DNA from 4 places in the Rhodococcus sp. IEGM 1408 genome. Region 2 is predicted to be linked to each of the others. Evidence: riboswitches for the same ligand, from Rfam matches in the RefSeq annotation. Region 2 holds a riboswitch; each other region holds the start of a gene.
The links. A riboswitch is a leader RNA that binds a small molecule or an ion and turns the genes downstream of it on or off. The one in region 2 is predicted to bind cobalamin.

Region 1 (7,910 bases), on a different contig from region 2:
TCAAGGTGGTTGAGACCGTTGGGAGTTAGGCTCGATCCACCGACATCGCGCATGACACGATCTGATTCTCGGTGAGCTGGCCGTGAGGGCTCCCGGGCGTGTCGGACTCATATCGACTTCCCGAGTGGCCCAATGTGTACTTTACCGACCCCCCCGAAGCGGGAACGACATCGACACTCGCTCTCAGTTGATCGCGCGACCACGACCGCGCTCATACTGTTCAATTTCTGACGGACTCGCCGATGCCTGACCGGAATCAGGCAACGCGGCGGCCTCCGCCGCGCCCGCGAACTTCACCGTAACGGGCTCTCCATCCGCTCCCACACCGAATGTGGGTCCGGCCTGCGGAGCAGGTAGACGTCCATCACCCAGCCGTGCTCGGCGCGCAGTCGCTCGCGATGGGCGCGCAGGTCCGCCAGCACGTCGCCGACCCTGCCCGAGACCAGGCACTCCCCCTCGTCCCCGAGATTGCCGCCCCACCAGATGTGCCAGTCGGCGAGGTCGTCCAGCGGCAGGTCCGAGTTGAGCATGGCCACCACGTTGTCCGCGCCCGCATCGATTACCTCGCGGAGCCGGCGGCCGGTGGTCACCGTGATCGTTCCCCCGATCTCGTGCAGGACCAGACGGTGGCGCGCGGCCAGGACCTGCAGCGCGGAGATGCCGGGCACCACCTCTACCCGGAAATCGAGGCGACCGCGGTCCAGGATCCGGTCGACAATCCGCAGGGTCGAGTCGTAGAAGGCCGGGTCGCCCCACACCGGGATCGCCACGTCGCCGGGACGGGTCGCCAGGACCTGTTCCCAGGCCAGGGAGCGGGCCTCGTGCCAGTCGAGGACCACGCCGCGGTAGCCGAGCGGGGAGGAGGTCGACGACGACGAGCGGTCCCGTTCCGGATCGACCACGCCCACCAACTCCACCCGCGGAGCATGCCGGGTGAGCAGTCGCCGGCGGAGGTCGACCAAGGGGTCATCCGGCCCCTTGACCGCCGCGAGGGCGTACCCGGACGCGCGGAGGGCGGCGATCCCCTCGACGGTGATCTGATCGAGGCCGCCCGAGCCGATGCCGACCACCCGCACCCGCCGGCGCTGTGGCTCAGTCACCGGTTCAGTCGCCGGTTCAGTCATCGTGGGACTCCTCGAGGTCGCCCTCCACGTCGAGGTAGACCTGCCGCATCCGGTCCATGATCTCCGCGTCCGGCTCGGCCCACATCCCACGGTCGGCGGCCTCCGAGAGCCGCTCGATCATCCCGCGCAGCGCCCACGGGTTGGAGCGGCGCAGGAATTCCTGGTTGGTCTGGTCCAGGACGTACTCTCTGGCCAGCGTGTCGTACATCCAGTCGTGCACCACCCCGGCGGTCGCGTCGAAGCCGAAGAGGTAGTCGACGGTGGCCGCCAGCTCGAAGGCGCCCTTGTAGCCGTGCCGCTGCATGGCCGCGATCCACCGCGGGTTGACCACGCGCGAGCGGAACACGCGCGTGGTCTCCTCCGCCAGCGACCGGGTGCGGATCGCGTCCGGAGTGGTGGAGTCGCCCACGTAGGCGCGCGGTTCGGCGCCGGTGAGCGCGCGCACGGTGGCGATCATCCCGCCGTGGTACTGGAAGTAGTCGTCCGAGTCGGCGATGTCGTGCTCGCGGGTGTCGATGTTCTTGGCCGCCACGGCGATGCGCCGGTAGTTGGTGCGCATGTCGTCGGCGGCGGGGACGCCGTCGAGGCCGCGGCCGTAGGCGTACCCGCCCCAGCGGGTGTAGACCTCGGCCAGGTCGCTGCTGTCCCGCCAGTTGCCCGCCTCGATGGTCTGCAGGATGCCCGCCCCGTACGAGCCGGGCGCGGAGCCGAAGATGCGGGTGGTGGCGCGGCGGTGGTCCGCGTGCTCGGCGAGGTCGGCCCGGGTGTGGGCGGCCACGTAGTTCTGGTCGTCCGGCTCGTCCAGCTCGGCGACCATCCGGACGGCGTCGTCGAGCATCCCGATCACGTGCGGGAAGGCGTCGCGGAAGAAGCCCGAGATGCGGACCGTCACGTCGATGCGGGGGCGCCCGAGTTCGTCGGCCGGCACCACCTCGAGCCCGTTGACCCGGCGGGACGCCTCGTCCCATTCGGGCCGGACGCCGAGCAGGGCCAGGACCTCGGCGATGTCGTCCCCGGAGGTGCGCATGGCCGAGGTCCCCCAGACGGACAGACCGACCGAGGACGGGTACTGGCCGGTCTCGGCGACGTGCCGCTCCAGCAGCGAGTCCGCCATGGCCTGCCCGGTCTCCCAGGCCAGTCGCGACGGGATCGCGCGCGGGTCCACCGTGTAGAAGTTCCGCCCCGTGGGCAGCACGTTGACCAGGCCCCGCAGTGGGGAACCGGACGGCCCGGCCGGGACGAAACCGCCGTTCAGCGCGTGCAGGATGGCGTCCAGCTCGTCGACCGTGGCGGCCAGGCGCGGCACCACCTCGCGGGCGGCGAACTGCAGCACCTGCGCGACCTCGTCGTCGTCGTTGTCGTCGTCGTGGTCGTGGTCGTGGTCGTCGTCGTCGTCGAGTCCGTCACCCGCGCCACCCGCGCCGGCCCCGCCCGCGGTGAGGCCCTCGGCGGCCGGTCTCACCTCGTTCATCACGTCGGGCACCGCGGCGACGTCCCAATCCCGCGCGTCCATCCCCTCGACTAGCGCCTTGGCCAGCGCCTCGACCCGGTCGACCTCCTCGGTCGGCGCGCCCTCGGCCAGGCCGAGCGCGCGGCGCAGGCCCGGGACCGCCCCGGACTCGCCGCCCCAGACCTGCGAGGCGCGCAGGATGGCGAGCACCAGGTTGACCCGCGCCTGCCCTTCCGGCGCCTGGCCCAGGACGTGCAGGCCGTCGCGGATCTGGACGTCCTTGATCTCGCAGAGCCACCCGTCGACGTGCAGCAGGAAGTCGTCGAATTCCTCGTCGCCGGGCCGCTGCTCGAGCCCCAGGTCCTCGTGCATGTGCGCGGACTGCATGAGGGTCCAGATCTGCGCGCGGATGGCCGGGAGCTTGGCCGGGTCCATCGAGGCGATGTTCCCGTACTCGTCCAGCAGCTGCTCGAGTCGGGCGATGTCGCCGTAGGATTCGGCGCGCGCCATCGGCGGGACCAGGTGGTCGACGATCGTCGCGTGCGCGCGGCGTTTGGCCTGGGCGCCCTCGCCGGGGTCGTTGACCAGGAACGGGTAGATCAGCGGCATGTCGGCGATCGCGGCGTCCGTGGCGCACCCGGCCGAGAGCGCGGCGTTCTTGCCCGGCAGCCACTCCAGCGAGCCGTGCTTGCCCAGGTGGACCAGCGCGTGCGCGCCGAAGCCGCGGGCCAGCCAGCGGTAGGCGGCCAGGTAGTGATGGGAGGGTGCGAGCTCGGGGTCGTGGTAGATCGCGACCGGGTTCTCACCGAAGCCGCGGGGCGGCTGGATCAATAGGACGACATTGCCGGCCTGGATGGTGGCCAGGACGATCTCGCCGGCGTCGTTGACGAACAGCTCGCCCGGCGCCGGCCCCCACGCCTCGACCATCTCCGCGCGCAGCGTCTCGGGCAGGTCCGTGGTCCAGCGCAGGTAGTCCTCGGTGGAGATCCGCACGTGACTGTCGGTGAGCTGGGCGCTGGTGAGCCACTCCTCGTCCTGACCGCCCGCGGCGATGAGCGCGTGGATGAGGGCGTCGCCGGCGGCGGTGTCGTCGGCGAACCCGGTGTCGTCGGCGTAGTCCCTGGCGGTGTCCAGGAACCGGGCGATGGGGCCGTCGTCCGGGCCCAGGTCGTAGCCCTCGTCGCGCAACCGGCGCAGCAGGCGGATGGTCGAGACCGGGGTGTCCAGGCCGACGGCGTTGCCGATGCGGGAGTGCTTGGTCGGGTAGGCCGACAGGACCAGCGCGACCCGGCGGTCGGCGGGCGCCACGTGGCGAAGCCGCGCGTGGGCCACGGCGATCCCGGCGACGCGCGCGCACCGCTCGGGGTCGGCCACGTAGCGGGGCAGGCCGTCGACGTCGATCTCCTTGAACGAGAACGGTGCGGTGATGATCCGGCCGTCGAACTCCGGGATGGCGATCTGGTTGGCCGAGTCCAGCGGGTTCACGCCGTCGTCGGAGGCCGCCCAGTCCTCCCGGCTCCAGGTCAGGCACAGGCCCTGCAGGACGGGGATGTCCAGGGCGGCGATGCGCGTCACGTCCCAGGTCTCGTCCTCGCCACCCGCGCTCACCGCGCCCGGAGTGGTGCCGCCGGCGGCCAGCACGGTGACGACCAGGGCGTCGAGCGTGCCGAGCGCGTCGAACAGCTCGTCGGGCGCCGAGCGCAGCGATCCGGCGAAGACCGGCACTCCCACGGCGTGCCCGGTGGCGTCGATCGCGTCGGCGAGCGCGTGCGCGAACTCGGAGTTGCCGCTGACCTCGTGGGCTCGGTAGTAGAGCACTCCCACGCGGGGGCGGGAGTCGTCGCGGTCGCCGGCGTTGTCCTCGTCGATCCGGTCGTTCTGGTCGTTCCCCGCGCCCAGGCCCGCGCCGTCGCCCGCGCCGTGGCCGTCGGCTCCCGGGCGCGGCGGCACCCCCCACACCGGCACGCTCTCCGGCGGCTCGAAGCCGGCACCGGTGAGCAGCACGGTGTCCGAGAGGAAGGCGTGGAGCTGGGCGAAGTTCCGTTCCCCACCCTCGGCGAGGTAGCGGTGCGCCTCGGCCGCGATACCGATCGGCACCGTGGACAGCTCCATCAGGTCGGCGTCCGGGGTCTGCTCGCCGCCCAGGACCACCACCGGCCTCCCCGAGGCCAGGACCGCGGCGAACCCGGACTCCCACGACCGCCGCGAACCGAGGATCCGGACCACCACCAGGTCGGCGCCGGCGAGCAGACCGGGCAGGTCCTCCTCGACGTCGATCCGGGACGGGTTGCCGAGCGTCCACTCGGCGCGCGAGGCCCGCGCGGACAGCAGATCCGTGTCCGAGGTGGACAGCAGGGTGATGCGTGGTGCCTGTGGTGGTGCCGAGGCGTCATCAGGGGACGCCGAACGCCGGTCATGGCGCATGTTCTTCTCCAAAACCTCGTGGAACATGTCGCCGTGGCCGGTCTCCTGGCTTTCGCGTCGACGCCATGCTCGATGTCCCCGGGTGAGGTACCCGGTTCCTCCGGCCAGTTCGGGGACGGCTCGGAGTGCATGGCTCCGCGACTACAGTGGCGAGGGCCGCGCCGGCTTCTCCTCCGGCTTCCCGAGCACCACGGCACCGGCGAGCCTATCCGGCCCCGGGACTCCGGCGGCGCTCGGGCGTCGACTCACCGCGACCCCGACCACGCCCGGCTGCCACACTGTGTCCGTGAGTGCCAGCCAACCGACCCGCCGCACCCGCACGGACATGTGCCCGGGAGTGCTGCGCCCCTGGCCCGCGGACGACGGCGCCCTGGTGCGGCTGCGCGTGCCCGGCGGGCGCATATCGCCGACGGCCCTCGCCGCGCTGCACGGGGTCGCGGCGCGATACGGCGACGACGACGTGCACGTCACCGCCCGCGCGAACCTGCAACTGCGTGCCCTGCCGACCGGGCCGGACGGGCAACTCGACACCCGGGTCATCTCCGCGATCGCCGCCACCGGCCTGCTACCCGCGCCGACGCACGACCTCGTCCGGAACATTCTCGTCTCCCCCCTCACCGGGCTGTCGGGCGGTCGGGCGGACCTGCGCCCGGTGACCGAGCGCCTCGACGCCGGGCTCCGCGCGGATCCCGGACTGGCCGGGCTGTCGGGTCGCTTCCTGTTCGTCCTCGACGACGGCCGCGGCGATCTCGTGGACCGTGCCGCCGATCTGGGGCTCGCGGTGCTCGATTCCGACACCGTGCAACTTCGGGTGGGCGAGCACTGGTCCAGGGTGGTGCCCGTCGACGAGGCCGCCGACCATCTGCTCGGCCTGGCGCGCGAGTTCGCCCGCGCCCGCGGCGACGGCCCCGATGCCCCCTGGCACGTGCGGGAACTTTCCGAGCCCCTCGTCGCCCCACGCCCGGGCGACGGTCGGGTCCCGAGCCCCTCACCCGCCCTGCCGTACGGGCCGGTTCCCGGCTCGACAGGACCGCTCGAGCACGTCGAGGCACCGGACGGGATCCTCGACCGCGCGCTGATCGCCCGGCTCACCGACCCGGCTCCGGACGAGCTCGTGGTCACCCCGTGGCGTGGCGTGCTCATCGTGCGCGCGTAGGATACCTGCTGTCCCACGGTGAGGAACCCGGTGCGAGTCCGGGGCGGTTCCGCCACTGTGAGGCCCGACATGCGGGTCGACAAGCCAGAAACTGGCCGCGGGATCGGCGCGCTTCCTGCCGCGCCGCCTGTGACTTCTGACCGGGGCGAGAACCCCGAGGAGGACTCCATGCCTGCTGCTCACCGGCCCCCGCGCCGATACGACTACGTCGACGACGGGCCGGCGATCTACCTCGACTCGTTCGCCACGATCCGGCGAGAGACCGACCTGTCCCGGATCCCGCCGGACGCCGAGCGGCTCGCCGTCCGGATGGTGCACGGCACCGGACAGACCGACCTCGTGAACGACCTGCAGGTCCATCCTGGGCTGGTCGGTGCCGCTCGGTCCGCGCTCGACGCCGGGTCGCCGATCCTCTGCGACGCCCACATGATCGCCTCCGGCATCACCCGGGCCAGGCTCTCCCGGGACAACGACGTGGTGTGTCTGCTAAGCGATCCGGCCGTCCCCGAGCTGGCCCGACGGATGGGCACGACCCGCTCCGCCGCCGCCCTCTCGCTGTGGGGTGACCGCCTGGACGGCGCCGTGGTGGCGATCGGCAACGCCCCCACCGCCCTGTTCCACCTGCTAGAGATGCTGCTCGACGGCGCGCCCCGGCCCGCCGCGATCGTCGGGTGCCCTGTCGGGTTCATCGGCGCCGCGGAATCCAAGGCAGCGCTGGCCGCCCTGGCAGACGACCACGGTATCGACATCCCGTTTGTCACCGTCCACGGCCGACGCGGCGGATCCGCGATGACGGCGTCGGCGGTCAACGCTCTGGCGCAGGTGGCCGAGTGAGTACCGGTCCGGCGGGCGCAGCAGTCGGCGACAGGCTGGGCCGGCTGTTCGGCATCGGCGTGGGACCCGGCGACCCCGAGCTGATCACCCTCAAGGCGGCCCGCCTGATCGGAGCCGCCGACGTGGTGGCCTATCACGCCGGCCGCGGCAAGGCCTCCAACGCCAGGCGGATCGCCGCCGACCTCATCCCCGCCGGTGCGGTCGAGGAGGTGCTGGAGTACCCGGTGACTACCGGCCTCACCGACCACCCCGGCGGGTACGCGGGAGCGATCGCGGACTTCTACGACCGCGCCGCGCAGCGCCTGGCCGAGCACCTCGCGGCCGGACGGGACGTGGTCCTGCTCGCCGAGGGGGACCCGTTGTTCTACGGCTCCTTCATGTACATGCACGACAAGCTCTCGGGCCGGTTCGTCACCGAGATCGTGCCCGGCATACCGGCGTTCGCCGCCGCGACCGCCGCCGCGGCCACGCCCCTGGTCCGCCAGACCGACGTCCTCACCGTCCTGCCCGGGACCCTGCCGGAGCCCGAGCTGGCGCGCCGCCTCGCGGACACCGACGGGGCGATCATCATGAAGCTCGGACGCAACTTCCCGGCGGTGCGCCGCGCGCTCGCCGCCGCCGGCCGGCTCGACGGTGCCGTGTACGTCGAGCGGGCCTCCACCGCCGCTGAACTGCACCACCCGGTGCGGGACGTCGACCCCGAGTCGGTGCCGTACTTCTCACTAATCGTCGTGCCCGGCGACTCCCAGCACGACGACCCGTTCGGGCGACGCCCCCCGCCACTGGGCGACACGGCCATCCACGGTGTCGGCGCGGGCGGGGAGCTGCACGTGGTCGGTCTGGGGCCCGGACCGGACGACTGGCTGACCGCGGAGGCCCGGCGCGTGCTGGCCGAGGTCGACCACGTGGTCGGGTACGCGCC
Region 2 (7,910 bases):
GGCCAGCACCCCGCGCCACGGGGTCACGATCAACTCGGCCACGTCGCCGCCGGTGAGCCGGTCGATTAGGGCGCGGTCCACTACGCCGCTATGGGCCTCGACGTGGTCGATCAGCCCCGCCGAGCTCGCGACCGGACCGTACGGCAGCACCGGGGCCGGGCTCGCGAGCCGGTGGTCCGCCGGGCGGGCCGCGATGAGGGGGACTGGCAGTTCCCGCACGTGCCACGGCGCGTCCGGGCCGGTGCCGCGGGCCCGGACGAACTCGCGGGCCAGCTCGACCAGCCGGTCGGCGGCCTCGGCCAGCGGCACGACGTCCGACCACTGCGCGCCCACCCGCAGCTGTGCGGTGCCGGCGTCCAGGGCGACCAGACCGAGGTCGCAGGACCGCTCGAGAAGGTCGCCGCGGCCGTCGTCCAGGACGAACAGGAACCGGCCCGGCAACCCGCCGAGCGCGGGATCGGCCAGCAGCCCGGCGTCGAGCCGGTCGGTCACCGGGCGCAGGTCGGCCCGGCCGCCGACCAGGCCCGTGAGCGGCGAGACGAGGATGTTGCGCACCAGCTCGTGACCGGGCTCGGGGAGCAGGCCCGTCTCCGCGATCGCCGCCACCACCTCGCCGGGCAGCTGTCCGTCCGGGCCGATCGGCAGGGCCCGCAGCTGCAGGTTCGCGCGTGTCGTGACGTGCACGTTGTCGTCGTCGCCGAATCGCACGGCGACCCCGTGCAGCGCGGCCAGGGCCGCGGGCGACACGCGGCCACCCGGGACGCGCAGCCGGACCAGGGCGCCGTCGGCGGCCGGCCACGGGCGCAACACCCCCGGGCACAGGTCGCCACGGGTGCGGCGGGTGGGTTCGGTGATGCTCACGGGGGTCAGTGTTCCACCCGGGCCGCGGGAGGGCGGGCACCGCTCAACCGGGTGGGGGCGGATAGGCTCGGCGCTGCCGTGGTGTTCGGGAAGCCGGAGGAAAAGCCGGCGCGGCCCTCGCCACTGTAGTCGCGGAGTCATGCGACCCTCGTCCGTCCCGCACGGGGCGGAGGCCACTGGATCCTCCAGGATCCGGGAAGGTCGGTCGCACGGCGTTGATGCGGAAGCCAGGAGACCGGCCACGGCGACATGTTCCACGAGGGTTTGGAGAAGAACATGCGCCCCAACCGGCGTTTGGCGTCCCCTGATGACGTCTCGGCACCACTGATCACACTGTTATCCACCTCCGACACGGATCTGCTCTCCGCCCGGGCCTCCGGCGCCGGGTGGGCGCTCGGCAACCCGTCCCGGCTCGACGTGGAGGCGGACCTGCCCGGGCTGCTCGACGGCGCCGACCTGGTGGTGGTCCGGATCCTGGGCTCCCGGCGATCCTGGGAGGCCGGGTTCGCCGCGGTCTCGGCCTCGGGCCTGCCGGTGGTCGTGCTGGGCGGGGAGCAGAGCCCCGACGCCGACCTGATGGAGCTGTCGACGGTCCCGATCGGCATCGCGGCCGAGGCCCACCGCTACCTCGCCGAGGGCGGGGAGCGGAACCTCGCCCAGCTGCACGCCTTCCTGTCCGACACCGTGCTGCTCACCGGCGCCGGCTTCGAGCCGCCGGAGAGCGTGCCGGTGTGGGGGATGCCGCCGCGCCCGGGCGCCGCAGGCCACGGCACGGGGAACGGAGCGGGGAACGACCGGGACGACGACAACGACAACGACGACGACAACGTCGGCGACCTCGCCACCGACCTGCCCCGCGTCGGCGTGCTCTACTACCGCGCCCACGAGGTGAGCGGGAACTCCGGGTTCGCGCACGCGCTGGCCGACGCGATCGACGCCACCGGCGAGGCCGTGGGCGTACCGGTCTTCGCCGGGTCCTTGCGCTCGGCTCCCGACGAGCTGTTCGACGCGCTCGGCACGCTCGATGCGCTGGTCGTGACCGTCCTGGCAGCCGGCGGCACCACGCCCGGAGCGGTGAGCGCGGGCGGCGAGGACGAGACCTGGGACGTCGAACGCATCGCCGCGCTGGACATCCCCGTCCTCCAGGGCCTGTGCCTGACGTGGAGCCGCGAGGACTGGGCGGCCTCCGACGACGGCGTCAACCCCCTGGACTCGGCCAACCAGATCGCCATCCCGGAGTTCGACGGCCGGATCATCACCGCACCGTTCTCGTTCAAGGAGATCGACGCCGACGGCCTGCCCCGCTACGTGGCCGACCCCGAGCGGTGCGCGCGCGTCGCAGGGATCGCCGTCGCCCACGCGCGGCTTCGCCACGTGGCGCCCGCCGACCGACGGGTCGCCCTGGTGCTTTCGGCTTATCCGACCAAGCACTCCCGCATCGGCAACGCCGTCGGGCTGGACACCCCGGTCTCGACCATCCGCCTGCTGCGCCGGATGCGCGACGAGGGCTACGACCTCGGCCCGGACGATGGCCCCATCGCGCAGTATCTTGATCGATCGAGTCTGGACACCGCCGGGGACTACGCCGACGACACCGGGTTCGCCGACGACACCGCCGCCGGCGACGCCCTCATCCACGCGCTCATCGCCGCGGGCGGTCAGGATCAGGAGTGGCTCACGGGCGCCCAGCTCACCGACAGTCACGTGCGGATCTCCACCGAGGACTACCTGCGTTGGACCGCGGACCTGCCCGAGACGCTGCGCGCGGAGATGGTCGAGGCGTGGGGGCCGGCGCCGGGCGAGCTGTTCGTCAACGACGCCGGCGAGATGGTCCTGGCCACCCTCCAGGCCGGCAATGTCGTCCTGTTGATCCAGCCACCCCGCGGCTTCGGCGAGAACCCGGTCGCGATCTACCACGACCCCGAGCTCGCGCCGTCCCACCACTACCTGGCCGCCTACCGCTGGCTGGCGCGCGGCTTCGGGGCGCACGCGCTGGTCCACCTGGGCAAGCACGGCTCGCTGGAGTGGCTGCCGGGCAAGAACGCCGCGCTCTCGGCCGGGTGCGCCACGGACGCCGCGATCGCCGACATGCCCCTGATCTACCCGTTCCTCGTCAACGACCCCGGCGAGGGCGCCCAGGCCAAGCGCCGCGCGCACGCGACGATCGTCGACCACCTGGTCCCGCCGATGGCCCGCGCGGAGTCCTACGGCGACATCGCCCGCCTGGAGCAGCTGCTGGACGAGTACGGGAACATCGCCTCGATGGACCCGGCCAAGCTCCCGGCCATCCGCGCGCAGATCTGGACCCTCATGCAGGCCGCGCACATGCACGAGGACCTGGGCCTCGAGCAACGGCCCGGGGACGAGGAGTTCGACGACTTCCTGCTCCACGTCGACGGCTGGCTCTGCGAGATCAAGGACGTCCAGATCCGCGACGGCCTGCACGTGCTGGGCCAGGCGCCGGAAGGGCAGGCGCGAATCAACCTGGTGCTGGCGATCCTGCGGGCCTCGCAGGTCTGGGGCGGGGAGTCCGGGGCGGTGCCGGGCCTGCGCCGGGCGCTGGGGCTGGCCGAGGGCGCGCCGACCGAAGAGGTCGACCGCGTCGAGGCGCTGGCCACGGCGCTGGTCGAGGCGATGGACGCGCGCGACTGGGACCTCGCTGCCGTGTCCGAAGTGATGAACGAGGTGAGACCCGCCGCGGGCCTCACCGCGGGCGGGGTCGGTGCCGGAGGCGCGGGTGACGGACTCGACCACGACGAGCACGACGACGACGACGAGGTCGCGCAGGTGCTGCAGTTCGCCGCCCGCGAGGTGGTGCCGCGCCTGGCCGCCACGGTCGACGAGCTGGACGCCGTGATGCACGCGCTGGACGGCGGCTTCATCTCGGCCGGGCCCTCGGGATCCCCGCTGCGGGGCCTGGTCAACGTGCTGCCCACGGGCCGGAACTTCTACACGGTGGACCCGCGCGCCGTCCCGTCGCGGCTGGCGTGGGAGACCGGGCAGGCCATGGCGGACTCGCTGCTGGAGCGGCACGTCGCCGAGACCGGGGAGTACCCGAGCTCGGTGGGGCTGTCGATCTGGGGGACCTCGGCCATGCGCACCTCGGGCGACGACATCGCCGAGGTCCTGGCCCTGCTCGGTGTCCGGCCCCGATGGGACGAGGCCTCCCGCCGGGTCAACGGACTCGAGGTGGTGCCGACCGCCGAGCTCGGGCGCCCGCGCATCGACGTGACCGTCCGCATCTCGGGCTTCTTCCGCGACGCGTTCCCGCACGTGATCGGGATGCTCGACGACGCCGTGCGGATGGTCGCGGAACTGGACGAACCGGACGAGCAGAACTACGTGGCCGCCCACACCCGGGCCGACCTCGCCGAGCACTCGGATCACCGCCGCGCCACCACCCGGATCTTCGGTTCCGCGCCCGGCTCGTACGGGGCGGGCATCCTGCAGACCATCGAGGCGGGCAACTGGCGGGACAGCAGCGACCTGGCCGAGGTCTACACCCGCTGGGGCGGGTACGCCTACGGCCGCGGCCTCGACGGCGTCCCCGCCGCCGACGACATGCGCACCAACTACCGGCGCATCGCGGTGGCGGCCAAGAACATCGACACCCGCGAGCACGACATCGCCGACTCGGACGACTATTTCCAGTATCACGGCGGGATGATCGCGACCGTGCGTGCGCTCACCGGCGCCGAACCGCGCGCCTATGTGGGCGACTCCACCACGCCCGATGCCATCCGCACCCGGTCGCTGGCGGAGGAGATCACCCGCGTGTTCCGCTCGCGCGTGGTGAACCCGCGGTGGATCGCCGCCATGCAGCGCCACGGCTACAAGGGTGCCTTCGAGCTGGCCGCGACGGTCGACTACCTCTTCGGGTTCGACGCCACCGCCGGCGTGGTCCACGACTGGATGTACGACACCCTGGCCAGGGAATACGTCCTGGACCAGACAAACCAGGAGTTCCTGCGCCGCTCCAACCCGTGGGCGCTGCGCGGGATGATCGAGCGGCTGTCCGAGGCCGTCGACCGCGGGATGTGGGCCGAGCCCGAGGCGGAGATCATGGACCGGATGCGGCAGGTCTACCTGGACGTAGAGGGCGACCTCGAGGAGTCCCACGATGACTGAGCCCCCCCCTCGCGAATCACGCAGCCCAGACGCGCGCGATCACTGCATCCGCACACGAGATATCGCGTGCGCATGCAGTACTTGCGCGCGTCTGCAAGGGGGCCAGGATCACGGGGTGCGTCCGGACCGGCGGTCGCGCCGCCGCCGGGTGCGGGTCGTGGGCATCGGCTCGGGCGGCCTCGACCAGATCACCGTCGAGGGGATCGCCGCGCTCCGCGCGTCCGAGTACGCGCTCGCGGCGGTCAAGGGGCCGGATGACCCCTTGGTCGACCTCCGCCGGCGACTGCTCGCCCGGCATGCTCCGCGGGTGGAGTTGGTGGGCGTGGTCGATCCGCAGCGGGACCGCTCGTCGTCGTCGACCTCCTCGGGCGCCGGGTACCGCGGCGTGGTGACGGACTGGCACGAGGCCCGCTCCCTGGCCTGGGAACGCGCCCTGGCGGCGCGGCCCGGTGACGTGGCGATCCCCGTGTGGGGCGACCCGGCGTTCTACGACTCGACGCTGCGGATCGTGGACCGGATCGCCGAGCGCGGCCGTCTGGACCTCGATGTGGAGGTGGTCCCGGGCATCTCGGCGCTGCAGGTCCTGGCCGCGCGCCACCGGCTGGTCCTGCACGAGATCGGCGGCACGGTCACCGTGACCACCGGCCGGCGGCTGCGGGAGGTCGTGGCCGCCGGCGCCGACAACGTGGTGGTGATGCTCAACGCCGACCTGCCGCTGGACGACCTGGCCGACTGGCGGATCTGGTGGGGCGGCAACCTCGGCGACGCTGGCGAGACCCTCGTCGCGGGACGGGTCGGCGACGTCCTGCCGGAGCTGCGGGCGCACCGGGAGCGGTTGCGGGCCGAGCACGGCTGGGTGATGGACGTGTACCTGTTGCGACGTGGAGATGGGGAGGTGGCCTGATGGCGGCGGACGAGAGACCGATGCCGGCGGAACCGGCGGGCGCCCGGATGACGGCCGCGGAGGAGTGCACCGGACGGGTGGTGCTGGTCGGCGGCGGCCCCGGCGACCCGGGACTGATGACCGTGGCCGGCCTCGACGCCGTCCGCGCCGCCGACGTGGTGGTGACCGACCGCCTGGGACCGGTGTCGATCCTCGGCGACCTCGACCCCGGCATCGAGGTGATCGACGTGGGCAAGGTGCCCTTCGGGCCCGCCACCCCGCAGGAGGAGATCAACGGGATCCTCGTGGACCACGCACGGCGCGGCCGCACGGTCGTCCGGCTCAAGGGCGGGGACAGCTTCCTGTTCGGCCGTGGCGGCGAGGAGTACCTCGCGTGCACGGCCGCCGGGGTGCCCGTCACCGTGATCCCGGGCGTCACCTCGGCGTTCTCGGTACCGGCCCTCGCCGGGATCCCCGCCACCCATCGCGGGCTCTCGCAGGGCGTGTCGGTGATCTCCGGGCACGTCCCGCCGGGAAGCCCCGCCTCGACCCTCGACTACAGAGCGCTGGCCAGGTCGGGCACCACGCTCGTGCTGCTCATGGCGGTGACGACCCTCGCCGCGATCACCGCCGAACTCCTCGCCGAGGGCATGCCCGGGGACACCCCGGCGGTCATGATCGAGAACGGCTCGACCGCCGCCGAGCGGGTCCTACGCGGAACGCTGGCCACGATTGCCCGCGACGCCGCCGAGGCGGGGATCGCGCCGCCCGCGATCACCGTGATCGGAGCGGTCGCGGCGCTGTCCGAGCAGCTGTCGGCCTACACCTGAGTCATCGACTCGGGCGTTCATGGGCCTCACCCACGACCCGCTGCCACGCGGCCACGAGACCCCGCACGGTCTCGGGGTCGCGGACGGCCAGCCGGACGTGGGCGGGGTCCAGTCCGGGGAAGGTGTCGCAGCGTCGAGTGGCGTAGCCATAGGAGCGCAGACGGCCCCGGAACCCGCCGGGATCGATCCCCACGGGTGTCTTGACCAGCACGAACGGCGCAGCGGGCGGCACGGCGATCGCGATTCCGGCGCCCTCGAGCAACCCGCACATCTCCACACGGTCGGTGGCCAGCCGATCCCGGATGCGCGCGAGGTGACCGGCCGCCTCGTCCGAACAGCACGCCGCCACGGCCTCGAGCTGCAGGGTCCCGAGCGGCCAGTGCACGCGGTGCGCGGCGAGGTCGGCCAGGACGGCCGGGTCGCCCACCGCGTACCCGGCCCGCAGCCCGGCCAGCGCCCACGTCTTGGTCACCGAGCGCAGCACCACCAGCCCCGGCAGGTCGGCCCCGGCCAGTGACACGCCCTCCTCGTCGTCGACCACGTCACAGAACGCCTCGTCCACCACGGTGACCCGGCCGGGTCGACACAACGAGGCCAGGGCCTCGCGCGGGTGGAGGACCGACGTGGGGTTGGTGGGATTGCCGACGACGACGAGGTCGGCCGCCTCCGGGACCAGAGCGGGGTCGAAGGTGTACGGCTCTGGCAGCTCGACCCGGGTGACCGGGACGCCCGCCCGGCGCAGTTCCACCTCGGGTTCGGTGAACGACGGGTGCACCACGGCCGCCCGCAGCCCCCGGCGCGCGGCGTGCTCGGCCAGCAGGTGGAAACCCTCCGCGGACCCGGCGAGCGGAAGCACCCGGGCCGCGTCGGTGCCGTGCCGTCGCGCCGCGGCGCGACGGGCGCGCAGGTCGTCGGCGGCGGTGGGGTAGGCGGCCAGGTCGAGGATCCGCGCCTGCAGTCGCGCGGCCAGCCACTCCGGCGGGCGATCCCCGTGGACGTTGACGGCAAAGTCGACCTCACCGGGGGCGACCTGGGTGTCGCCGTGGATGCGCAGCAGGTCGTCGGTCATAGGGTCGCCTCCCTGGAGCGGTCATTTTGGCGCGGACGTCCCACGGGCGGTGGTGGCCGGCGCGTCGTGCGACCACACCCAGCACGGCCAGCGCGGCGGTGACCACCTGGACGCGGTCGTGCAGCAGCACCGCGCGGCG
Region 3 (7,910 bases), on a different contig from region 2:
CACCGGCGAAACAATAAGAACTACTGGACCACTGCGCGGCGCACCGAGCACTACATTTCGCTAGAGTTCTCACCCGCGGACAGGGACGTTGAGCGTGATCGACGTATTAAAAGAATCGAGGGACGGCTCGCCGCCCGCTACGAGCGCAAGTGACAAAGCGTTGCCGGCCGTAAACGTGCCACCACGTCTATGGCGAGTGCAGAAACGTTTCCACTTCTTCCACGTGGACGGTTGCTCCGACATCACCGTGTCGACGCAGCGCTCCCAGCCGGACTCGTACATCGTCTTCGCCAGCGCGTCCGTGATATTTGTAGGCACACCGCTTCCGGGTTTTTCAGCAGCGAGACCGGCCTCGCGCCGCGTATAGAAATCGTTTAACTTGTCGCATGAATAGCCTATTAATATACGATCGAATTCATTCGAACTCGATCGGTCCAGGATGCGCAGGCGGTCGATTAGGTAGGCGCCGAGAAGATCCGCTTCCGCGGCTGCCATCGCTTTCGATGCAACCATGTCCCCTCGCATCTTCGCGTAGTGGCTGAACTCGCCTGGCGTTGCCAGGATTTCAGCCACCATAAGCAGATCGGTCAGCGACACCACCCAGGTTGGTCGACGAACGGAACCGACCACTTCCAGTCCATTGAACGCCACGGGGTCCATGCGCTCGAACGTGACGATTACTGCCGTGCCGCCCGAGACATCGGCCGGTAGCAGATCTTCTGCTCGACCAGTAGGTCTAGACGAGAACGATCGTCCCTTCTCTTCAAGGATGTAGTTCAACGCCCGATCTGTCTGGTCGAGGGCCTTTCCAAGGATCTCTTTGATCTTCGTCTCGACTCGACGTGCTCGACCCTGGCGACCTTCTTCCGTCAGACTGATCGCCTTACCTTCGACAACGAGTGGCCACTCAGCAAGGACCAGCGCGTCGATCTCCCCGGAGTCCCCAGAGGTAGATGAATAGTATTGTGATCCGCGTACGTTTCCGCCGAATACTCCCTGAAGTGCATTCAGGATCAAGCGCTCGTGCGCGTCTTGTCGATGTTTGTGGTACCTCGACGGACTGTAATCGGGATTACGTGGAATTCCCTGGTCGCGCTCGGGCGCCGTCCGCGTTCAATCCCCTCCGAGCGTATCGGCGACACTCCGCCGCTTCGACTCACGCTCGGGATCCGAAGCGTAGAGCCAGGACTCCGCCTCTCCCGGCCGGACGAGCGCGCGGCCGACCAGGATGACCGCCGCCTGTCGCAGCCCGGCGGCCTCCACCACGTCGGCGATGTCGGCGAGAGTGCCGCGCAGTTCCACGCGATGCGGGCGGCTGGCATTGGCGACAACGGCCACCGGGCAGTCGGCGCCATGCGTGGGGATCAGTCGCCCGGCGAGTTCTCGGGTGCGGGTGATCGCCAGGTGCAGGACCAGTGTGGCGCCGGTGGCGGCGAAGTTCTCCAGGGACTCCGTCGACGGCATCACGGTGGATCGGTCCTGGACTCTTGTGAGCACCACCGACTGCACTACCTCGGGAACCGTTAGTTCGACGCCCAGCTCGGCGGCAGCAGCCGCATAGGCGGGAACGCCCGGGACCACATCCCACGGCACGCCGGCCGCGTCGAGGCGGCGAGTCTGCTCGGCGAGCGCCGAGTACAGCGACGGGTCACCCGAACACAGCCGGACCACCTCGAGCCCCTCGGAGCGGGCGGCGACGATCTCGGCGATGATCCCGTCCAGATCCAGATGCTGGGTGTCCACCAACCGGGCCTCGGGTCGGCAGTGGTCGAGCACCCCGTCGTCGAGATACGTCCCCGCGTACAGGCACACGTCGGCGGCGGCAAGCGCCGCAGCCGCGCGCAGCGTCAGCAGGTCAGCGGCGCCGGGGCCGGCTCCCACGAAGTGAACGGTCACGAGCTCTCCCCTGTTTCCGAAGTATCAGCCGCAGCGACGAAGGGCTTCACGGCCGCCCACTGCACCACGGCCCGCGCTGGCGCCCAGCCGGTGAACCGGCCGATCGAGTCGGCGTGCTCGACCTGGATCCTGGTCAGCTCCCCGCCGAATTCGGCGCGGGCGTCGACCACCAGGCGCTCGGTCTCCAGGGTCACCGCATGCGCGACCAGCCGTCCGCCGGGACGAAGTGCTTCCCAGCACTGTCTCAGCAGGCCAGGAGCGGTGCCGCCCCCACCGATGAACACCGCGTCCGGCCGCGGCAGACCGTCCAGAGCCTGGGGCGCCCGGCCGTGGACGACCTCCAGCGCGGGCACGCCGAGCGCGGCCGCATTGCGCTCGATCCGCGCGGCCCGCCCGGGATCGGCCTCCACAGCGACAGCCCGACACGACGGGTGCGCGCGCATCCACTCGATGCCCACCGACCCGGCGCCGGCGCCCACATCCCACAGCAGCTCACCGGCCGACGGCGCGAGGCGGGACAGGGCCGAGGCACGTAGGTCACGGCGGGTGAGCTGGCCGTCGTTCTCAAAGGCATCGTCGGGCAAACCGGGCGCCAGCCCGAGCGGCCGGGCGGTGGCATCTGCCAGGCAGTCGACGGCCAGAACGTGCAGGGCGGGGGCCTGACGACCGGGCGCCCAGTCGTGCGCCGCGCAGGTCTCGCGCGCCTCCGACGGGCTCCCCAGATCGGAGAGGACAGTGAGCGCGCTCCCCCCGAATCCGGCGCCGACAAGCGTCGCGGCGGCCTCCGAAGGCGTGTGTCGGTCGGCGCTCAGCACCAACAGACGCCGCCCCGGCGCGAGTTCGCGAAGGAGCGTGCGGTGGTCGCGCAGCACCGCCACGGACTCGGCCGGCCACCGCATCCGGGCGCGGGCCAGGGCGACCGAGGACACCGCCGGGAGCACCTCCACCGCGTCCGCGCCGAGCACACCGATCAGGGTGGTGCCGACCCCGGCGACCAGCGGATCGCCCGAGGCCAGGGCCACGATCGATCGCCCGGCCCACTGCTCGAGCACGGCCGGCAATCCGTCCCGCAGCGGCCGCGGCCACGGCACGCGTTCGGCCGTCACATCGCCCGGAACCATCGCCAGATGACGCTCCCCGCCGAGCAACACCTCGGCGCCCAGAACGGCACGACGGCGGGCCTCGTCGAGCCCCGCCCACCCGTCGCCGCCGATGCCGACGACCACCACCCGTGCGTTCATGACGCGGAACCCTACCGCGACACCTGCGGCGCCCCGGGTCAGCCCGTTGGGCTAGCCTCGGCCGTGCACAACAACTTCACCCCAACAGCACGAGGTGCCCCACGACCCGCCCGAGGCGGGGCGGAGGGGAGAATCTGGGAAGCCGGTGAGAATCCGGCACAGGGCCCGCTACGGTAACCCGGCCTCTCAGGCGTCCGCGCCCAGCGCGATCGCCCGAGATGAGCCGGGAAGTCCGGAGACCGGCCTCGCGCTGACCGCACCTGGCAGACGAGAGCGGGAGCCCCCATGCCACAGCATTACCCCTTCAGCGCTGTCGTCGGTTCCGACGACATGGCGCTGGCCCTGACCCTGACCGCGGTGTCCCCGTCGGTCGGCGGCGTACTGATCCGCGGCGAGAAGGGCACGGCCAAGTCCACGATGGTCCGCGCCCTCGCCGGGATCCTGCCGGAGATCGAGGTCGTCACCGGCGACCGCTTCTCCTCCGCACCCGACGACGGCGGTTCTGAGACGCCGGACGGACTGATCCCCCACGACGCACCCACCGAGCGGCGGCCGGTCCGCCTGGTCGAGTTGCCGATCGGGGTGTCCGAGGACCGCATCACCGGATCACTACACCTGGAGAGTGCGCTCGCCGCCGGCGTGACGGTGTTCCAGCCGGGACTGCTCGCCCGCGCGCACCGCGGACTGCTCTACGTGGACGAGGTCAACCTGCTCCACGACCATGTGGTGGACCTGCTGCTCGACGCCGCCGCGATGGGGCGGGTGACCGTGGAGCGCGACGGCATCTCGGTGGAGCACGCCGCGCGCTTCGTGCTGATCGGCACCATGAACCCCGAGGAGGGTGAGCTCCGGCCACAGCTCCTTGACCGCTTCGGCCTGACCGTGGAGGTGGCCGCGCCACGCGACCCCGTCCTGCGGGCCGAGGTGGTGCGCCGCCGGATCGCCTTCGAAGCCGACCCCGCGGGGTTCGCCGCCGACCACGCCGCCGACGAGCGCGCGCTGCGCGAACGGATCGCCGCCGCGCGTCGCGTGCTCGGCCGGGTGAGCCTGACCCCCTGGGCGCTGACCACCATCGCCCGGGTGTGCGCGGGCTTCGACGTGGACGGCATGCGCGCCGACATCGTCACCGCCCGCACCGCCGCCGCCCACGCCGCCTGGCAGGGCCGGACCCGGATCACCCGCGAGGACATCCGCGTCGCCGCGCGCATGGCGCTGCCGCACCGCCGGCGACGCGCCCCGTTCGATGCGCCGGGGCTCGACGAGGACCTGTTGGAACGGCTCCTGGGCGACGACGACGAGCCCCATCCCGACCCCGACCCCCGGGACGAGACCGCGCCGGCCGAGGACGCCGATCAGTCTGAGTCCGCAGACGCGTCCGCGCTGGCAGACACTACGGATGCCGAGTCCGCCCCGGCAGACGCCCCCGGCGCAGAGTCGACCCCGGCGCAGGCCTCGGCCGATCAGGCGAGCGATGACGCTGGCCGCCAGGCCGAGTACGACCGCGACTCTGCGGACGAGACAGGCATTGAGGCCGGTGACGAGGTTGCCGACGGCGCAGATCAGGCCGGCGACGCCTCCCAGCCCGACGCCCCCGGGCCCACCCGGCCCGAGCCCGGCACGGTCACCGCGGCCTCGGAGCCGTACCGGACCCGCCTGCTCGCCGTCACCGGCACCGGTCACGGCGCGGCCGGCCGGCGCTCCCGGGCGGTGACCACCACCGGCCGGCGCATCGGCGCGGGCGCGTTCACCGGGTCCGACCTGCACCTGCCCGCGACGATCCGGTCGGCCGCGCCGCAGCAGGCCGCCCGGGGTCGCGAGGCCGGTCGCGGCGGTGGTCGGCTCCGGCTGGCCGCCGAGGACCTGCGCTCGGCCGTGCGCGAGGGCCGGGAGTCCAACCTCGTGCTGTTCTGCGTGGACGCCTCGGGATCCATGGCCGCCCGCACCCGGATGGAGCAGGTCAAGACCGCGATCCTCTCCCTCCTGCTGGACGCCTACCGCCGCCGCGACAAGGTTGGAATGGTGACCTTCCGCGGGTCCGGCGCGCACGTGGCCCTGCCGCCCACCTCCTCGGTCGACATCGCGGCCACCCGCCTTTCGGCACTCCCGGCGGGCGGACGGACCCCACTGGCGGAGGGACTGCTCACCGCCGCCGAGGTCCTGCGGATCGAGGGCGTCCGCGATCCGCGGCGGCGGGCCCTCCTCGTCGTCGTCACCGACGGCCGCGCCACCCACGGCCCGCACGCCCTCGCCCGGTCCCGCGCCGCGGCGGCCGGGCTGGCCTCCCTCGGGGTGGCGTCGGTGGTGGTGGACTGCGAGACCGGTCGCTTCCGCATGGGCCTGGCCGCCGAGCTCGCCGGACACCTGGGCGCCGAGCACGTGCCGCTGGGCGAGGTCACCGCCGAGGGACTCACCGACACGGTAGACGTTCACACAGCCCGCGCGCGCACCGCGCGCCCCCGGGCCGTCAGCCCCCGGAACGAGGTGGCCTGATGCCCCAGGGACAGCCGGAGATCGTGCCCGACGACGGGCTCAGCACCCGCCAGCGCCGCAACCGGCCGCTGGTCATGGTCCACACCGGGCCCGGCAAGGGAAAGTCCACGGCCGCGTTCGGGCTGGCGATGCGCGCCTGGAACCAGGGCTGGGACATCGGGGTGTTCCAGTTCGTCAAGTCCGCCAAGTGGCGCATCGGCGAGCAGACCGTCATGGAACGGCTCGCCCGCCTGCACGCCGAGACCGGCGAGGGCGGGCCGGTCGAGTGGCACAAGATGGGCTCGGGCTGGTCGTGGTCGCGCAAGGACGGCACCGAGGACGACCACGCCGCCGACGCCGCCGAGGGCTGGGCCGAGATCAAGCGGCGCCTGGCCGACGAGCGGCACGACCTCTACCTGCTCGACGAGTTCACCTACCCGATGAAGTGGGGCTGGGTGGACGTCGACGACGTGGTCGCCACCCTCGCGAGTCGCCCCGGACGGCAGCACGTGGTGATCACCGGCCGCGACGCCGACACCAGGCTGCTGGAGGTCGCCGACCTGGTCACCGAGATGACCAAGGTCAAGCACCCGATGGACGCCGGGCAGAAGGGTCAGCGGGGCATCGAATGGTGACCGACCCGCCCGACCCGCCCGCCTCGGCAGCCGCGCGCACCGCGCAGGCGCGCATCGTGGTGGCCGCACCGGCGTCGGGGCACGGCAAGACCACCGTCGCGACCGGCCTCATGGCCGCGCTGCGCCGCACCGGGCTGGAGGTCTCGGGACACAAGGTGGGCCCCGACTACATCGACCCCGGCTACCACGCCCTCGCCACCGGGCGGCCGGGCCGCAACCTCGACCCGCACCTGGTGGGCGAGGAACGGATCGTGCCGCTGCTGCTGCACGGTGCCGCCGCAGGTGGGGGCGCGGGCGGGGCCGGGATCGGCACCGGGCGGCCCGCCGACGTCGCGGTGATCGAGGGCGTCATGGGCCTGTACGACGGCCACATCGGCGGCGACGGGTTCGCCTCCACCGCCCACGTCGCGGCGCTCACCGGGACCCCCGTCGTACTGGTCGTGGACATCTCGCACGCCTCCCGCAGCATCGCCGCCGTGGTGCTGGGAATGGCCTCCTACGACCCGGCCGTGCGCATCGCCGGGGTGGTGCTCAACAAGGCCGGCTCCGTCCGCCACTCCGACGAGGTCCGCCGCGCGCTCGCCCCACTCGGCATCCCGGTGCTGGGTGTCCTCCAGCGCGACGACGACGTCACCGCCCCCTCCCGCCACCTCGGACTGGTCCCCGCCGCGGAGCGCCCGGAGGCCGCGCGGTCGCTGGACCACCTCGCCGGGAAGGTGGCCGCGTCGATCGACCTCGAGGCCGTCATGCGCATCGCGCGCGGGGCGCCTCCGCTGGCGGGCGCGGCGTGGTCGGCGAGCGCGGCGCTGGGTGCTGGTCGGCCGTACGAGGGTGACGACGACGAGGTGCGCCCGCTCATCGCCGTGGCCGGTGGCCGGGCCTTCACGTTTCGCTATGCCGAGACGGTCGAGCTCCTCGAGGCGTCCGGCTGCTCGGTGGCACCGTTCGACCCACTGGCCGACGAGTCACTGCCCGACGGGACGGCGGGGATCTACCTCGGTGGCGGGTTCCCCGAGGTGCACGCCGCAGACCTCGCCGCCAACGAGCCGATGCTGCGGGCGCTGCGCGCGGCGACGGCGGCCGGGACACCGACGGTCGCCGAGTGCGCGGGCCTGCTCTACCTTTGTCGCAGCCTCGACGGCGTGCCGATGGTGGGGGCGATCGACGCCGACGCCGCCATGGCCCCGCGGCTCACGCTGGCGTACCGCCGGTCGACCGCGGTCTCCGACAGCGTCCTGGCGACCGCCGGCACCGAGGTCACCGGCCACGAGTTCCACCGCACGGCCGTGAACCCGCCCGCCGGCGCGGCGGGCGCGGCGGGCTCTCACGCGGGCGTGCCCAGCACGGACGGACCGGGCGCGGCTCCCGCCTGGACCAGCAGCGCCGGGCCGGAGGGGTTCGTCCACGGTTCGGTCCACGCCTCCTACCTGCACACGCACTGGGCCGGGCATCCCGCGCTGGCGGCGAGATTCGCGGGGCAGGCCCGGCGGGTCGCCACCACGCGCCGGCCTGCCCGCCTCTGACGCCGCCCGAGTCTCTGCGCCGCCCGACTCTGACGCCGCCCGACCCTGACGCTGTCCGACCCGAGCGCCGACCTGCCTCGCTCGGTGGGCGTCCAGCTTTGTCGTACTCACTGCGGAATTTCGGCCGGTTTCCCGCAGTGGCTACG
Region 4 (7,910 bases), on a different contig from region 2:
CCCCACCGGCGCGGCGCTCGGTCAACCGGCCGCCGGGTACGAGATCCACCACGGCCGCGTGACCGTCGGCGCGGACGAGGAGTTCCTCGGGGGCGCGCGGCGCGAGGGCGTGGCGGGCACCATGTGGCACGGCAGCCTCGAGTCGGACGCCTTCCGGGGCGCATTCCTCGCCGAGGTCACCGCCCGGGTGGGCCGCACCCGCGAGCCCTCGGGGGTCGACTTCGCGGCCGCGCGTGAGCGGCGGCTGGACCTGCTGGGGGACCTGGCAGAAGAGCACCTCGACCTGGACGCGCTGCTGGGCCTGGCCCGGGAGGGCGCGCCGGACATGCCGTCCCTGCAGCCGGGCGCCAGGCGATGATCCTCGTGCTGGGCGGGACCGCCGAGGCCCGGGAGCTGGCCGTCCTGCTGCGGGACGCCGGACACGGCTTCGCCTCGTCCCTGGCGGGGCGGGTGGCGAGACCGCGGCTGCCCGTCGGGGAGGTGCGAATCGGGGGTTTCGGGGGCGCCACCGGTCTGCGCGCGTACCTAGGCGACCACGCAGTGCGTGCGGTCGTCGACGCCACCCATCCCTTCGCGGCCGGAATCTCGGCGAACGCCGCGGCCGCCTGCTCCGGGGCCGGGGTTCCGCTGCTACGCCTCGAACGGCCGGGCTGGGCCGTCGCGCCCGGGGCCGACCGCTGGCATTGGGTCGATGACCATGACCAGGCCGCGGCCACCGCCGCCCGGCTGGGCCAGCGCCCGTTCCTCACCGTCGGTCGGCAGTCGCTGGGCCGCTTCGCCGGGCCGCTCGCCGGGCACGACGCGCTGGTCAGGGTGGTCGACCCGCCGGGGCTGGAACTCCCCGCGTGCTGGCGGCTCCTCCTCAGCCGGGGACCCTACTCGGCCGAGGGCGAGCGTGAGCTGTTCACCGGGCACGGGGTCGACCTGTTGGTCACCAAGGACTCGGGCGGCGATCGCACGTGGTCCAAGATGGCCGTGGCCGGTGAGCTCGGGGTACCGGTGGTCGTGGTCCGGCGCCCGGGGGTCGCGCCCGGCGTGGAAGTCGTCGACGATGCGGCCTCCGCTGCCGAGTGGGTCGACGCGCCGGTACGAGACTGACGATCGCCCGAGCGGGTCAGCTCCGAGCCACTCGGGCAACAGACCCAGCTGGTCCAGGAAGCCGAGTTGGTCGAAATACAGGTGCTCGGAGGGGAGCTCGTCCCCGCGCACCTGGTACGACGCGCTCCACTGGAACGTCCCTGGCTTACCGGAGGGCGGCACCTCGCCCCAGGGCTCTGCAGCACGCCGTCGTGGATCCCGGAGGACAGCTCTCGACCGAGGCGCGGTCGCCCTCGACGATCCACGAGTTCACCGTCAGTGCGCCGTTGGAGAACGCTCCCTGGAAGACCCCGAAGAATCCGAGGATGCCCTCACGGCCGGTGAATTTTCCTCCCGGAGTCGTCAACTCAGCGTCCTGCGACCACGGTACGGACTCGGCGTCCTGGTCATTGAATGCACGGATGTTCTGCTCGATCACGCTGCGCGTGGTGGCCATGGCGGTGTCCCAATCGGGAGCCAGCCCGGTGGCGTCACCGGGGGTTGGACGAGACACTACCGAGGTGTGGCGCCCAGCGCCATGGCTTGTGAAAAACGGTTCACATTGGCGGCGAACCTCACGGCGAACCCGGGGTGCCCGGCCCAGTGGGTGTGCAGGTACGACGCATGGACCGAGCCGGTGACGAATCCCTCCGGCCCGGCGGGACCGGTCCAGGCGGGAGCCGCGCCGGAGGCCGGGGTGACCGTGGTGCGGTGGAACTCGTGCCCGGTGATCTCGGTGCCGGCCGCGGCGAGGACACTGTCGGCGGGCGCGGTGGAGCTGCGGTAGGCCAGTGTGAGGCGCGGGGCCATAGCGGCGTCGGCATCGATCGCTCCCACCATCGGGGCGCCGTCGAGGCTACGACAGAGGTAAAGGAGTCCGGCACATTCGGCGACCGTCGGCATCCCCGCCGACGTCGCCGCACGCAGAGCGCGCAGCATCGGGGCGTTCCCGGACAAGGCCGGGGCGTGTACCTCAGGGAATCCACCACCGAGGTAGATGCCAGCGGTGCGCGCGGGAAGGTCCGAGTCGGTGAGGGGATCGAACACGGCGACCTCGCACCCGGCGGCCTCGAGCAGTTCGATGGTCTCGGCGTAGCGGAACGTGAACGCCCGCCCGCCGGCCACTGCGACCACGGGTCTGCCCGGGCCCGCCGCAGGGCCGGGGCCGCCGGTGACCGGACCGCCGGCGAGTTCTTCGGCGTCCCCAGATACGTGACCACCGCCTGCACCGACCAGTGCGGTATCCGGTGACCACGGTGACCCTGCCAGCGGCGGCGCCTCACGGGCGATCCGCATCACCGCGTCCAGATCGATCGATGCGGCCACCTTGCCCGCCAGATGGTCCAGCGACCGCGCGGCCTCCGGGCGCTCCGCCACCGGCACCAGGCCGAGGTGGCGGGACGGGGCCGTCACCTCGTCGTCGCGCTGGAGGACGCCGAGCACCGGGATCCCGAGTGGTGCCAGCGCCCGTCGCACTTCGTCCGAGTGCCGGAGGGATCCCGCTTTGTTGAGGATCACGCCGCTGATGCGGATGGAGGGGTCGAACGTCGCCATCCCCAAGACCACGGCCGCGATGCTGCGCGAGGCGTGGGAGATGTCCACGACGAGCAGGACCGGGGTGTCGGTGAGGCCGGCCACGTGGGCGGTGGAGGCGAATCCGTCGCCGCCGATGTGGCCGTCGTACAGTCCCATCACGCCCTCGATCACGGCCACCTCGGCCGGGCTCGGCCCGGTCTGGGCGCCGTGCAGCAGGAGGGGGACGATCGTGTTCTCACCGACCAGGTGCGGGTCCAGGTTGCGGCCGGGCCGCCCCGTCGCGAGCTGGTGGTAGCCCGGGTCGATGTAGTCCGGCCCCACCTTGTGGCCGGAGACCGTCAGCCCCCTGCGCCGGAGGGCGGCCATGAGCCCGGTGGCGACGGTGGTCTTGCCGTGGCCCGACGCCGGGGCCGCCACGACGAGCCGGGGCAGGTGCGTCACCATTCGATCCCCCGCTGGCCCTTCTGGCCGGCGTCCATCGGGTGCTTGACCTTGGTCATCTCGGTGACCAGGTCGGCCGCGGCGACCAGCCGGGGGTCGGCGTCGCGTCCGGTGATCACCACGTGCTGGCGACCGGGACGTGACGCGAGCGTGGCCACCACGTCGTCGACGTCCACCCAGCCCCACTTCATGGGATAGGTGAACTCGTCGAGCAGGTAGAGGTCGTGCCGCTCGTCGGCGAGCCGACGCTTGATCTCGGCCCAGCCCTCGGCGGCGTCGGCGGCGTGGTCGTCCTCGGTGCCGTCCTTGCGCGACCACGACCAGCCCGAGCCCATCTTGTGCCATTCGACGGGACCGCCCTCGCCGGTCTCGGCGTGCAGGCGCGCGAGGCGTTCCATGACCGTCTGCTCGCCGATCCGCCACTTGGCGGACTTGACGAACTGGAACACCCCGATGTCCCAGCCCTGATTCCATGCGCGCATCGCCAGCCCGAACGCGGCCGTCGACTTCCCCTTGCCGGGGCCGGTGTGGACCATGAGCAACGGCTGGTTCCGGCGTTGCCTGGTGCTCAGCCCGTCGTCGGGCACGATCTCCGGCTGTCCCTTGGGCATCAGGCCACCTCTCCCTCGGGTCGCGTCGGTTCGTCTCGTGCGGAGTCGTCTCGTGCCGGACCGCGTGTCCCTGCGTTGGTGTAATCGGTGCGGGCGCGGACGGTGTCGGTGAGGCCCTCGGCCGTCACCTCGCCCAGGGGGATGTGTTCGGCGCCCAGGTGGGTGGCGAGCTCGGAGGCCAGGCCCATGCGGAACCGGCCGGTCTCGCAGTCCACCACCACCGACGCCACGCCCAGGGAGGCCAGCCCGGCCGCCGCGGCGCGGGACCGGGCGAGGGCGTCGCGGCCGTGGGTGGCCCGGCCGTCGGTGACGACGACGACGAGGGGTCGCCGCTGCGGATCGCGGACCCTCTCGATGCGTAGCACCTCGGCGGCGGTGAGCAGCCCCTCCGCCAGTGGGGTCCGGCCCCCGGCGGGCAGCTCTGCCAGGCGGGCGGCGGCCACGTCCACTGAGGAGGTGGGCGGCAGTGCCACCTGCGCGCCGGACCCGCGGAAGGTCACCAGGCCCACTTTGTCGCGTCGGCGGTAGGCGTCCAGCAGCAGGGAGAGGATGGCGGTCTTGACCTGCTCCATGCGGGTGCGCGCGGCCATGGATCCCGAGGCGTCCACGCAGAAGAGCACCAGGTTCGCCTCCCGGCCCTCGCGGACCGCCGAGCGCAGGTCACGGGAGTTCAGGAGCAGTCGCCCCCCGTCGCGGCCACCCTTGCGACCCCGGGCGGCCTGCCGGGGCGCGGCGGCGCGGATCGTGGCGGGCAGGTGCACGTCGGAGCCGGTGAACCCGCCTGAGCCGGTGCGCCGGCCGGTGGTCGTGATCGCGCGGGACCGGCGGCCGGAGACCCCGTTTCCCGTCCCGGTGACGGTCAGCATTCGTGTGCGGTACGGCGCAGAGGCCGCCGCCACCGTTCCCGGAGCGGTCGCGGCGCCGCCAGCCTTGCCGTCCTTCTCGACCCCGCCGTCCTGCTCGGCCCCGTCGCCGTCGGGCCGCGGGTCGTCGGCGTCGGTGTTGGTGTTGGTGCGGTCTCCCTGCTCCGGCCCGCTGCCGGAGTGGGGGTCTGACTGCTCGGGTGCCGTGGGCGCGTTGTCCCCGGGCGGGGGCTCGTGGCCCTCGGTGTCTCCGGCGTCGCCGGTGTCGGCTGACGCGCCGGAGCCGGCGTCCTGCGGGCCGGCCGAGTGGTCGCCCGTGTGGTCGTCGTCGCCCTGGTCGCCTTCTGGGCCATCCGTGCCGGGCCCGCCGTCGCGCGGATCGGGCTCGTCGTCGTCCCCCAGGAGCCGGTCGAGGAGCTCCTCGTCCAGGCCCGGGGCGTCGAACGGCGCGCGCCGCCGGCGGTGGGGGAGCGCCATCCGCGCGGCGACGCGGATGTCGGCGCGCGTGATCCGGTCCCGGCCCTCCCACGCCGCGTGGGCAGCGGCCGTTCGCGCGGTGACGATGTCGGCGCGCATGCCGTCGACGTCGAAGCCCGCGCAGACGGTAGCGATCTTGTTCAGCGCCCAGTCGGTGGGCTCGATGCCGCCCACGCGCTCCCGGGCGGCGACGATCTGCTCGCGCAGGGCCTGCTCGTCGGCCGCATAGGTGGCGCAGAAGCCCTCGGGGTCGGAATCGAAGGCGACCCGGCGGCGGATCACCTTCGCCCGCAGCGATGGATCGCGCGGGGCTGCCACCTCGACGGTGAGGCCGAAGCGGTCGAGCAGCTGGGGCCGGAGCTCGCCCTCCTCCGGGTTCATGGTGCCGATCAGGACGAAGCGCGCCGCGTGCTCCACGGACACCCCGTCGCGCTCCACGGTGACCCGGCCCATGGCGGCGGCGTCGAGGAGCTGGTCCACCACGTGGTCGTGGAGCAGGTTGACCTCGTCCACGTAGAGGATTCCGCGGTGCGCACGGGCCAGCAGGCCCGGCTCGAACGCGGTGACGCCCTCGCTCAGGGCCTTCTCCAAGTGCAGGGACCCGGCGATGCGGTCCTCGGTCGCGCCGAGCGGCAGTTCTACCAGGCGGACCGGCCGGCGCTCGGTCGGCGCGTCCAGCGGTAGGGGCCCGTCCGGGGTGTCGGTGCCGCGGTCGTCCGGCGCGCTGGAGAACCTGTCGCCGGTCACGACCTCGATCTGCGGCAGGATACCGGCGAGGGCGCGGACCATGGTGGACTTGGCGGTGCCCTTCTCGCCGCGGATCAGCACGCCGCCGACCGACGGCGAGACCGCGGTGAGGGCCAACGCCAGCGCCATGTCGCCGGAACCGACGACGGCGCTGAAGGGGTAGTGCTGTGGCATGGGGGCTCCCGCTCTCGTCTGCCAGACTAGTCAGCGCGAGGCCGGTCTCCCGGACTTCCCGGCTCATTCGGCGCTGGCGTCGAAGGCGCGGGTTACCGTAGCGGGCCCTGTGCCGGATTCTCACCGGCTTCCCAGATTCTCCCCTCCGGCCGCCGGAGCGGCCGTGGGACACCTCGTGCTGTTGGGGTGAAGTTGTGGTTCAGTTTCGAGACTACTCAGCGTCCTGGGGATCTGGGCGGCGGGGCTCGGCGGTAGGGTTCCGCGTCATGAACGCACGGGTGGTCGTGGTGGGGATCGGCGGTGACGGCTGGGCGGGGCTCGACGAGGCGCGCCGTCGCACCGTCCGCGAGGCCGACGTGCTGCTGGGCGGGGAGCGTCATCTGGCGCTGGTTCCAGGTGACGTGGCGGCCGAGCGCGTGCCCTGGCCGCGGCCGCTGCGGGCCGGGTTTCCCGAGGTTCTCGAGCGGTTCCGCGGGCGGTCGATTGTCGCCCTGGCCTCAGGTGATCCGCTGGTGGCGGGGGTGGCAACGACGCTGATCGACCTGCTCGGTGCGGAGGCGGTGGAGGTGCTGCCGGCGGTGTCTTCGGTCGCGCTGGGCCGTGCCCGGATGCGGTGGCCTGCCGCCACGGTGGCAGTGGTGCGCGACCACCGGGTCCTCGCCCGCGAGTTGGCGCCAGGGCGTCGTCTGCTCGTGCTCTCGGCCGACCGGTACACCCCTTCGGAGGTCGCCTCGATGCTGACCGGCGCGGGCTTCGGGGGGAGCGCGCTGACCGTGCTCTCCGATCTTGGGAGCCCGTCGGAGGCGCGCACGAGCTGCCGGGCGCGAGACTGGGAGCCGGGTCGCGAGGCGCCTGCCCTGCACGTTCTGGCCGTTGAGTGCGTGGCCGGCGCCTCCGCGCGCCCGCTCGGCCTGGCCCCGGGCCTGCCCGATGACGCCTTCGAGAACGATGGCCAACTGACCCGCCGGGATCTGCGGGCTTCCGCCCTGTCCCGGCTCGCGCCCTCTGCCGGTGAATTGCTGTGGGACGTGGGCGCGGGCGCCGGGTCGGTGGGCATCGAGTGGATGCGGGTGCATCCGTCTTGCCGGACGATCGCGGTCGAGGCTGATCCCGAGCGGGCGTCGCGCATCGAGCGCAACGCCCGCACGCTGGGGGTTCCCTCTCTGGAGCTCGTCCACGGCTGGGCGCCGCAGGCTCTCGACGGGCTCCCGGATCCCGATGCCGTCTTCGTCGGCGGCGGCAGCACCGCGTCGGGACTGCTGCGGCAGTGTTGGGACGCGGTGCGTCCCGGTGGCAGGCTGGTCGCCCACGCGGTGACGCTAGAGACCGAGCGAGTACTCGTGGACGCCCGCGCCGAGTTCGGCGGCGAACTGACCCGGCTGCAGGGCGAGCGGGCCGACTCGATCGGCAGGTTCACCGGCTGGGCCCCCGCGCGGGCTGTGGTGCAGTGGGCTGCAGTCAAGCCCTTTTCGGAGCCGATGGAGGAGACCTCGTGACCATTCACTTCGTCGGAGCCGGCCCCGGCGCCGCCGACCTGCTCACGCTGCGTGCGGTGGAGGCGCTTCGGACCGCGGACGTCTGCCTGTACGCGGGTACGTATCTCGACGAGGGAGTGCTCGACCACTGCCGCCCCGACGCCCGGCTGGTGGACACCCAGCACCTGGATCTCGACGGGATCATCGCCGAACTGGCTGAGGCCCACGCTGCTGGCCTCGAGGTGGTCCGGCTGTGTTCGGGCGACCCGTCGCTCTACTCTGCGCTCGCCGAACAGACCCGCCGCCTCGACGCGGCGGGTGTGCCGTGGGATGTGGTCCCGGGCGTCCCGGCGTACGCAGCCGCAGCTGCGGAGCTGGGTGTGGAGCTCACTGTTCCCGAGCTCGTGCAGTCGGTGGTGCTCACCCGAGTCCAGGCCCGCTCCACCGCGATGCCGTCGACGGAGTCGCTGGAGAACTTCGCCGCCACCGGCGCCACGCTGGTGCTACAT

Region 1: it holds a riboswitch for cobalamin, as region 2 does, so the genes downstream of both, cobN (cobaltochelatase subunit CobN) here and cobN (cobaltochelatase subunit CobN) in region 2, are expected to answer to the same signal.
Region 3: it holds a riboswitch for cobalamin, as region 2 does, so the genes downstream of both, R4P08_RS17995 (VWA domain-containing protein) here and cobN (cobaltochelatase subunit CobN) in region 2, are expected to answer to the same signal.
Region 4: it holds a riboswitch for cobalamin, as region 2 does, so the genes downstream of both, R4P08_RS17215 (VWA domain-containing protein) here and cobN (cobaltochelatase subunit CobN) in region 2, are expected to answer to the same signal.

What each region holds. Positions count from the first base shown of each region.
Region 1 covers NZ_JAWLRW010000015.1:42,467-50,376, reverse strand. The annotation lists gene cobF (precorrin-6A synthase (deacetylating)) at 294-1,100, opposite strand; gene cobN (cobaltochelatase subunit CobN) at 1,117-4,998, opposite strand; cobalamin riboswitch at 5,016-5,206, opposite strand; gene R4P08_RS17245 (nitrite reductase) at 5,285-6,154, shown strand; cobalamin riboswitch at 6,154-6,269, shown strand; gene R4P08_RS17240 (precorrin-8X methylmutase) at 6,323-6,988, shown strand; gene R4P08_RS17235 (precorrin-2 C(20)-methyltransferase) at 6,985-7,910, shown strand, end outside.
Region 2 covers NZ_JAWLRW010000006.1:266,365-274,274, reverse strand. The annotation lists gene R4P08_RS11900 (nitrite reductase) at 1-861, opposite strand, end outside; cobalamin riboswitch at 924-1,120, shown strand; gene cobN (cobaltochelatase subunit CobN) at 1,138-4,989, shown strand; gene cobF (precorrin-6A synthase (deacetylating)) at 5,105-5,893, shown strand; gene cobA (uroporphyrinogen-III C-methyltransferase) at 5,893-6,702, shown strand; gene cobC (Rv2231c family pyridoxal phosphate-dependent protein CobC) at 6,704-7,771, opposite strand; gene R4P08_RS11875 (cobalamin biosynthesis protein) at 7,719-7,910, opposite strand, start outside.
Region 3 covers NZ_JAWLRW010000021.1:8,493-16,402, reverse strand. The annotation lists gene R4P08_RS18010 (hypothetical protein) at 70-1,017, opposite strand; gene R4P08_RS18005 (cobalt-precorrin-4/precorrin-4 C(11)-methyltransferase) at 1,114-1,896, opposite strand; gene cbiT (precorrin-6Y C5,15-methyltransferase (decarboxylating) subunit CbiT) at 1,893-3,137, opposite strand; cobalamin riboswitch at 3,213-3,400, shown strand; gene R4P08_RS17995 (VWA domain-containing protein) at 3,423-5,627, shown strand; gene cobO (cob(I)yrinic acid a,c-diamide adenosyltransferase) at 5,627-6,241, shown strand; gene R4P08_RS17985 (cobyrinate a,c-diamide synthase) at 6,235-7,764, shown strand.
Region 4 covers NZ_JAWLRW010000015.1:32,973-40,882, forward strand. The annotation lists gene R4P08_RS17190 (cobyric acid synthase) at 1-358, shown strand, start outside; gene R4P08_RS17195 (cobalt-precorrin-6A reductase) at 355-1,098, shown strand; gene R4P08_RS17200 (nuclear transport factor 2 family protein) at 1,244-1,591, opposite strand; gene R4P08_RS17205 (cobyrinate a,c-diamide synthase) at 1,591-3,057, opposite strand; gene cobO (cob(I)yrinic acid a,c-diamide adenosyltransferase) at 3,051-3,665, opposite strand; gene R4P08_RS17215 (VWA domain-containing protein) at 3,665-5,926, opposite strand; cobalamin riboswitch at 5,948-6,117, opposite strand; gene cbiT (precorrin-6Y C5,15-methyltransferase (decarboxylating) subunit CbiT) at 6,193-7,422, shown strand; gene R4P08_RS17225 (cobalt-precorrin-4/precorrin-4 C(11)-methyltransferase) at 7,419-7,910, shown strand, end outside.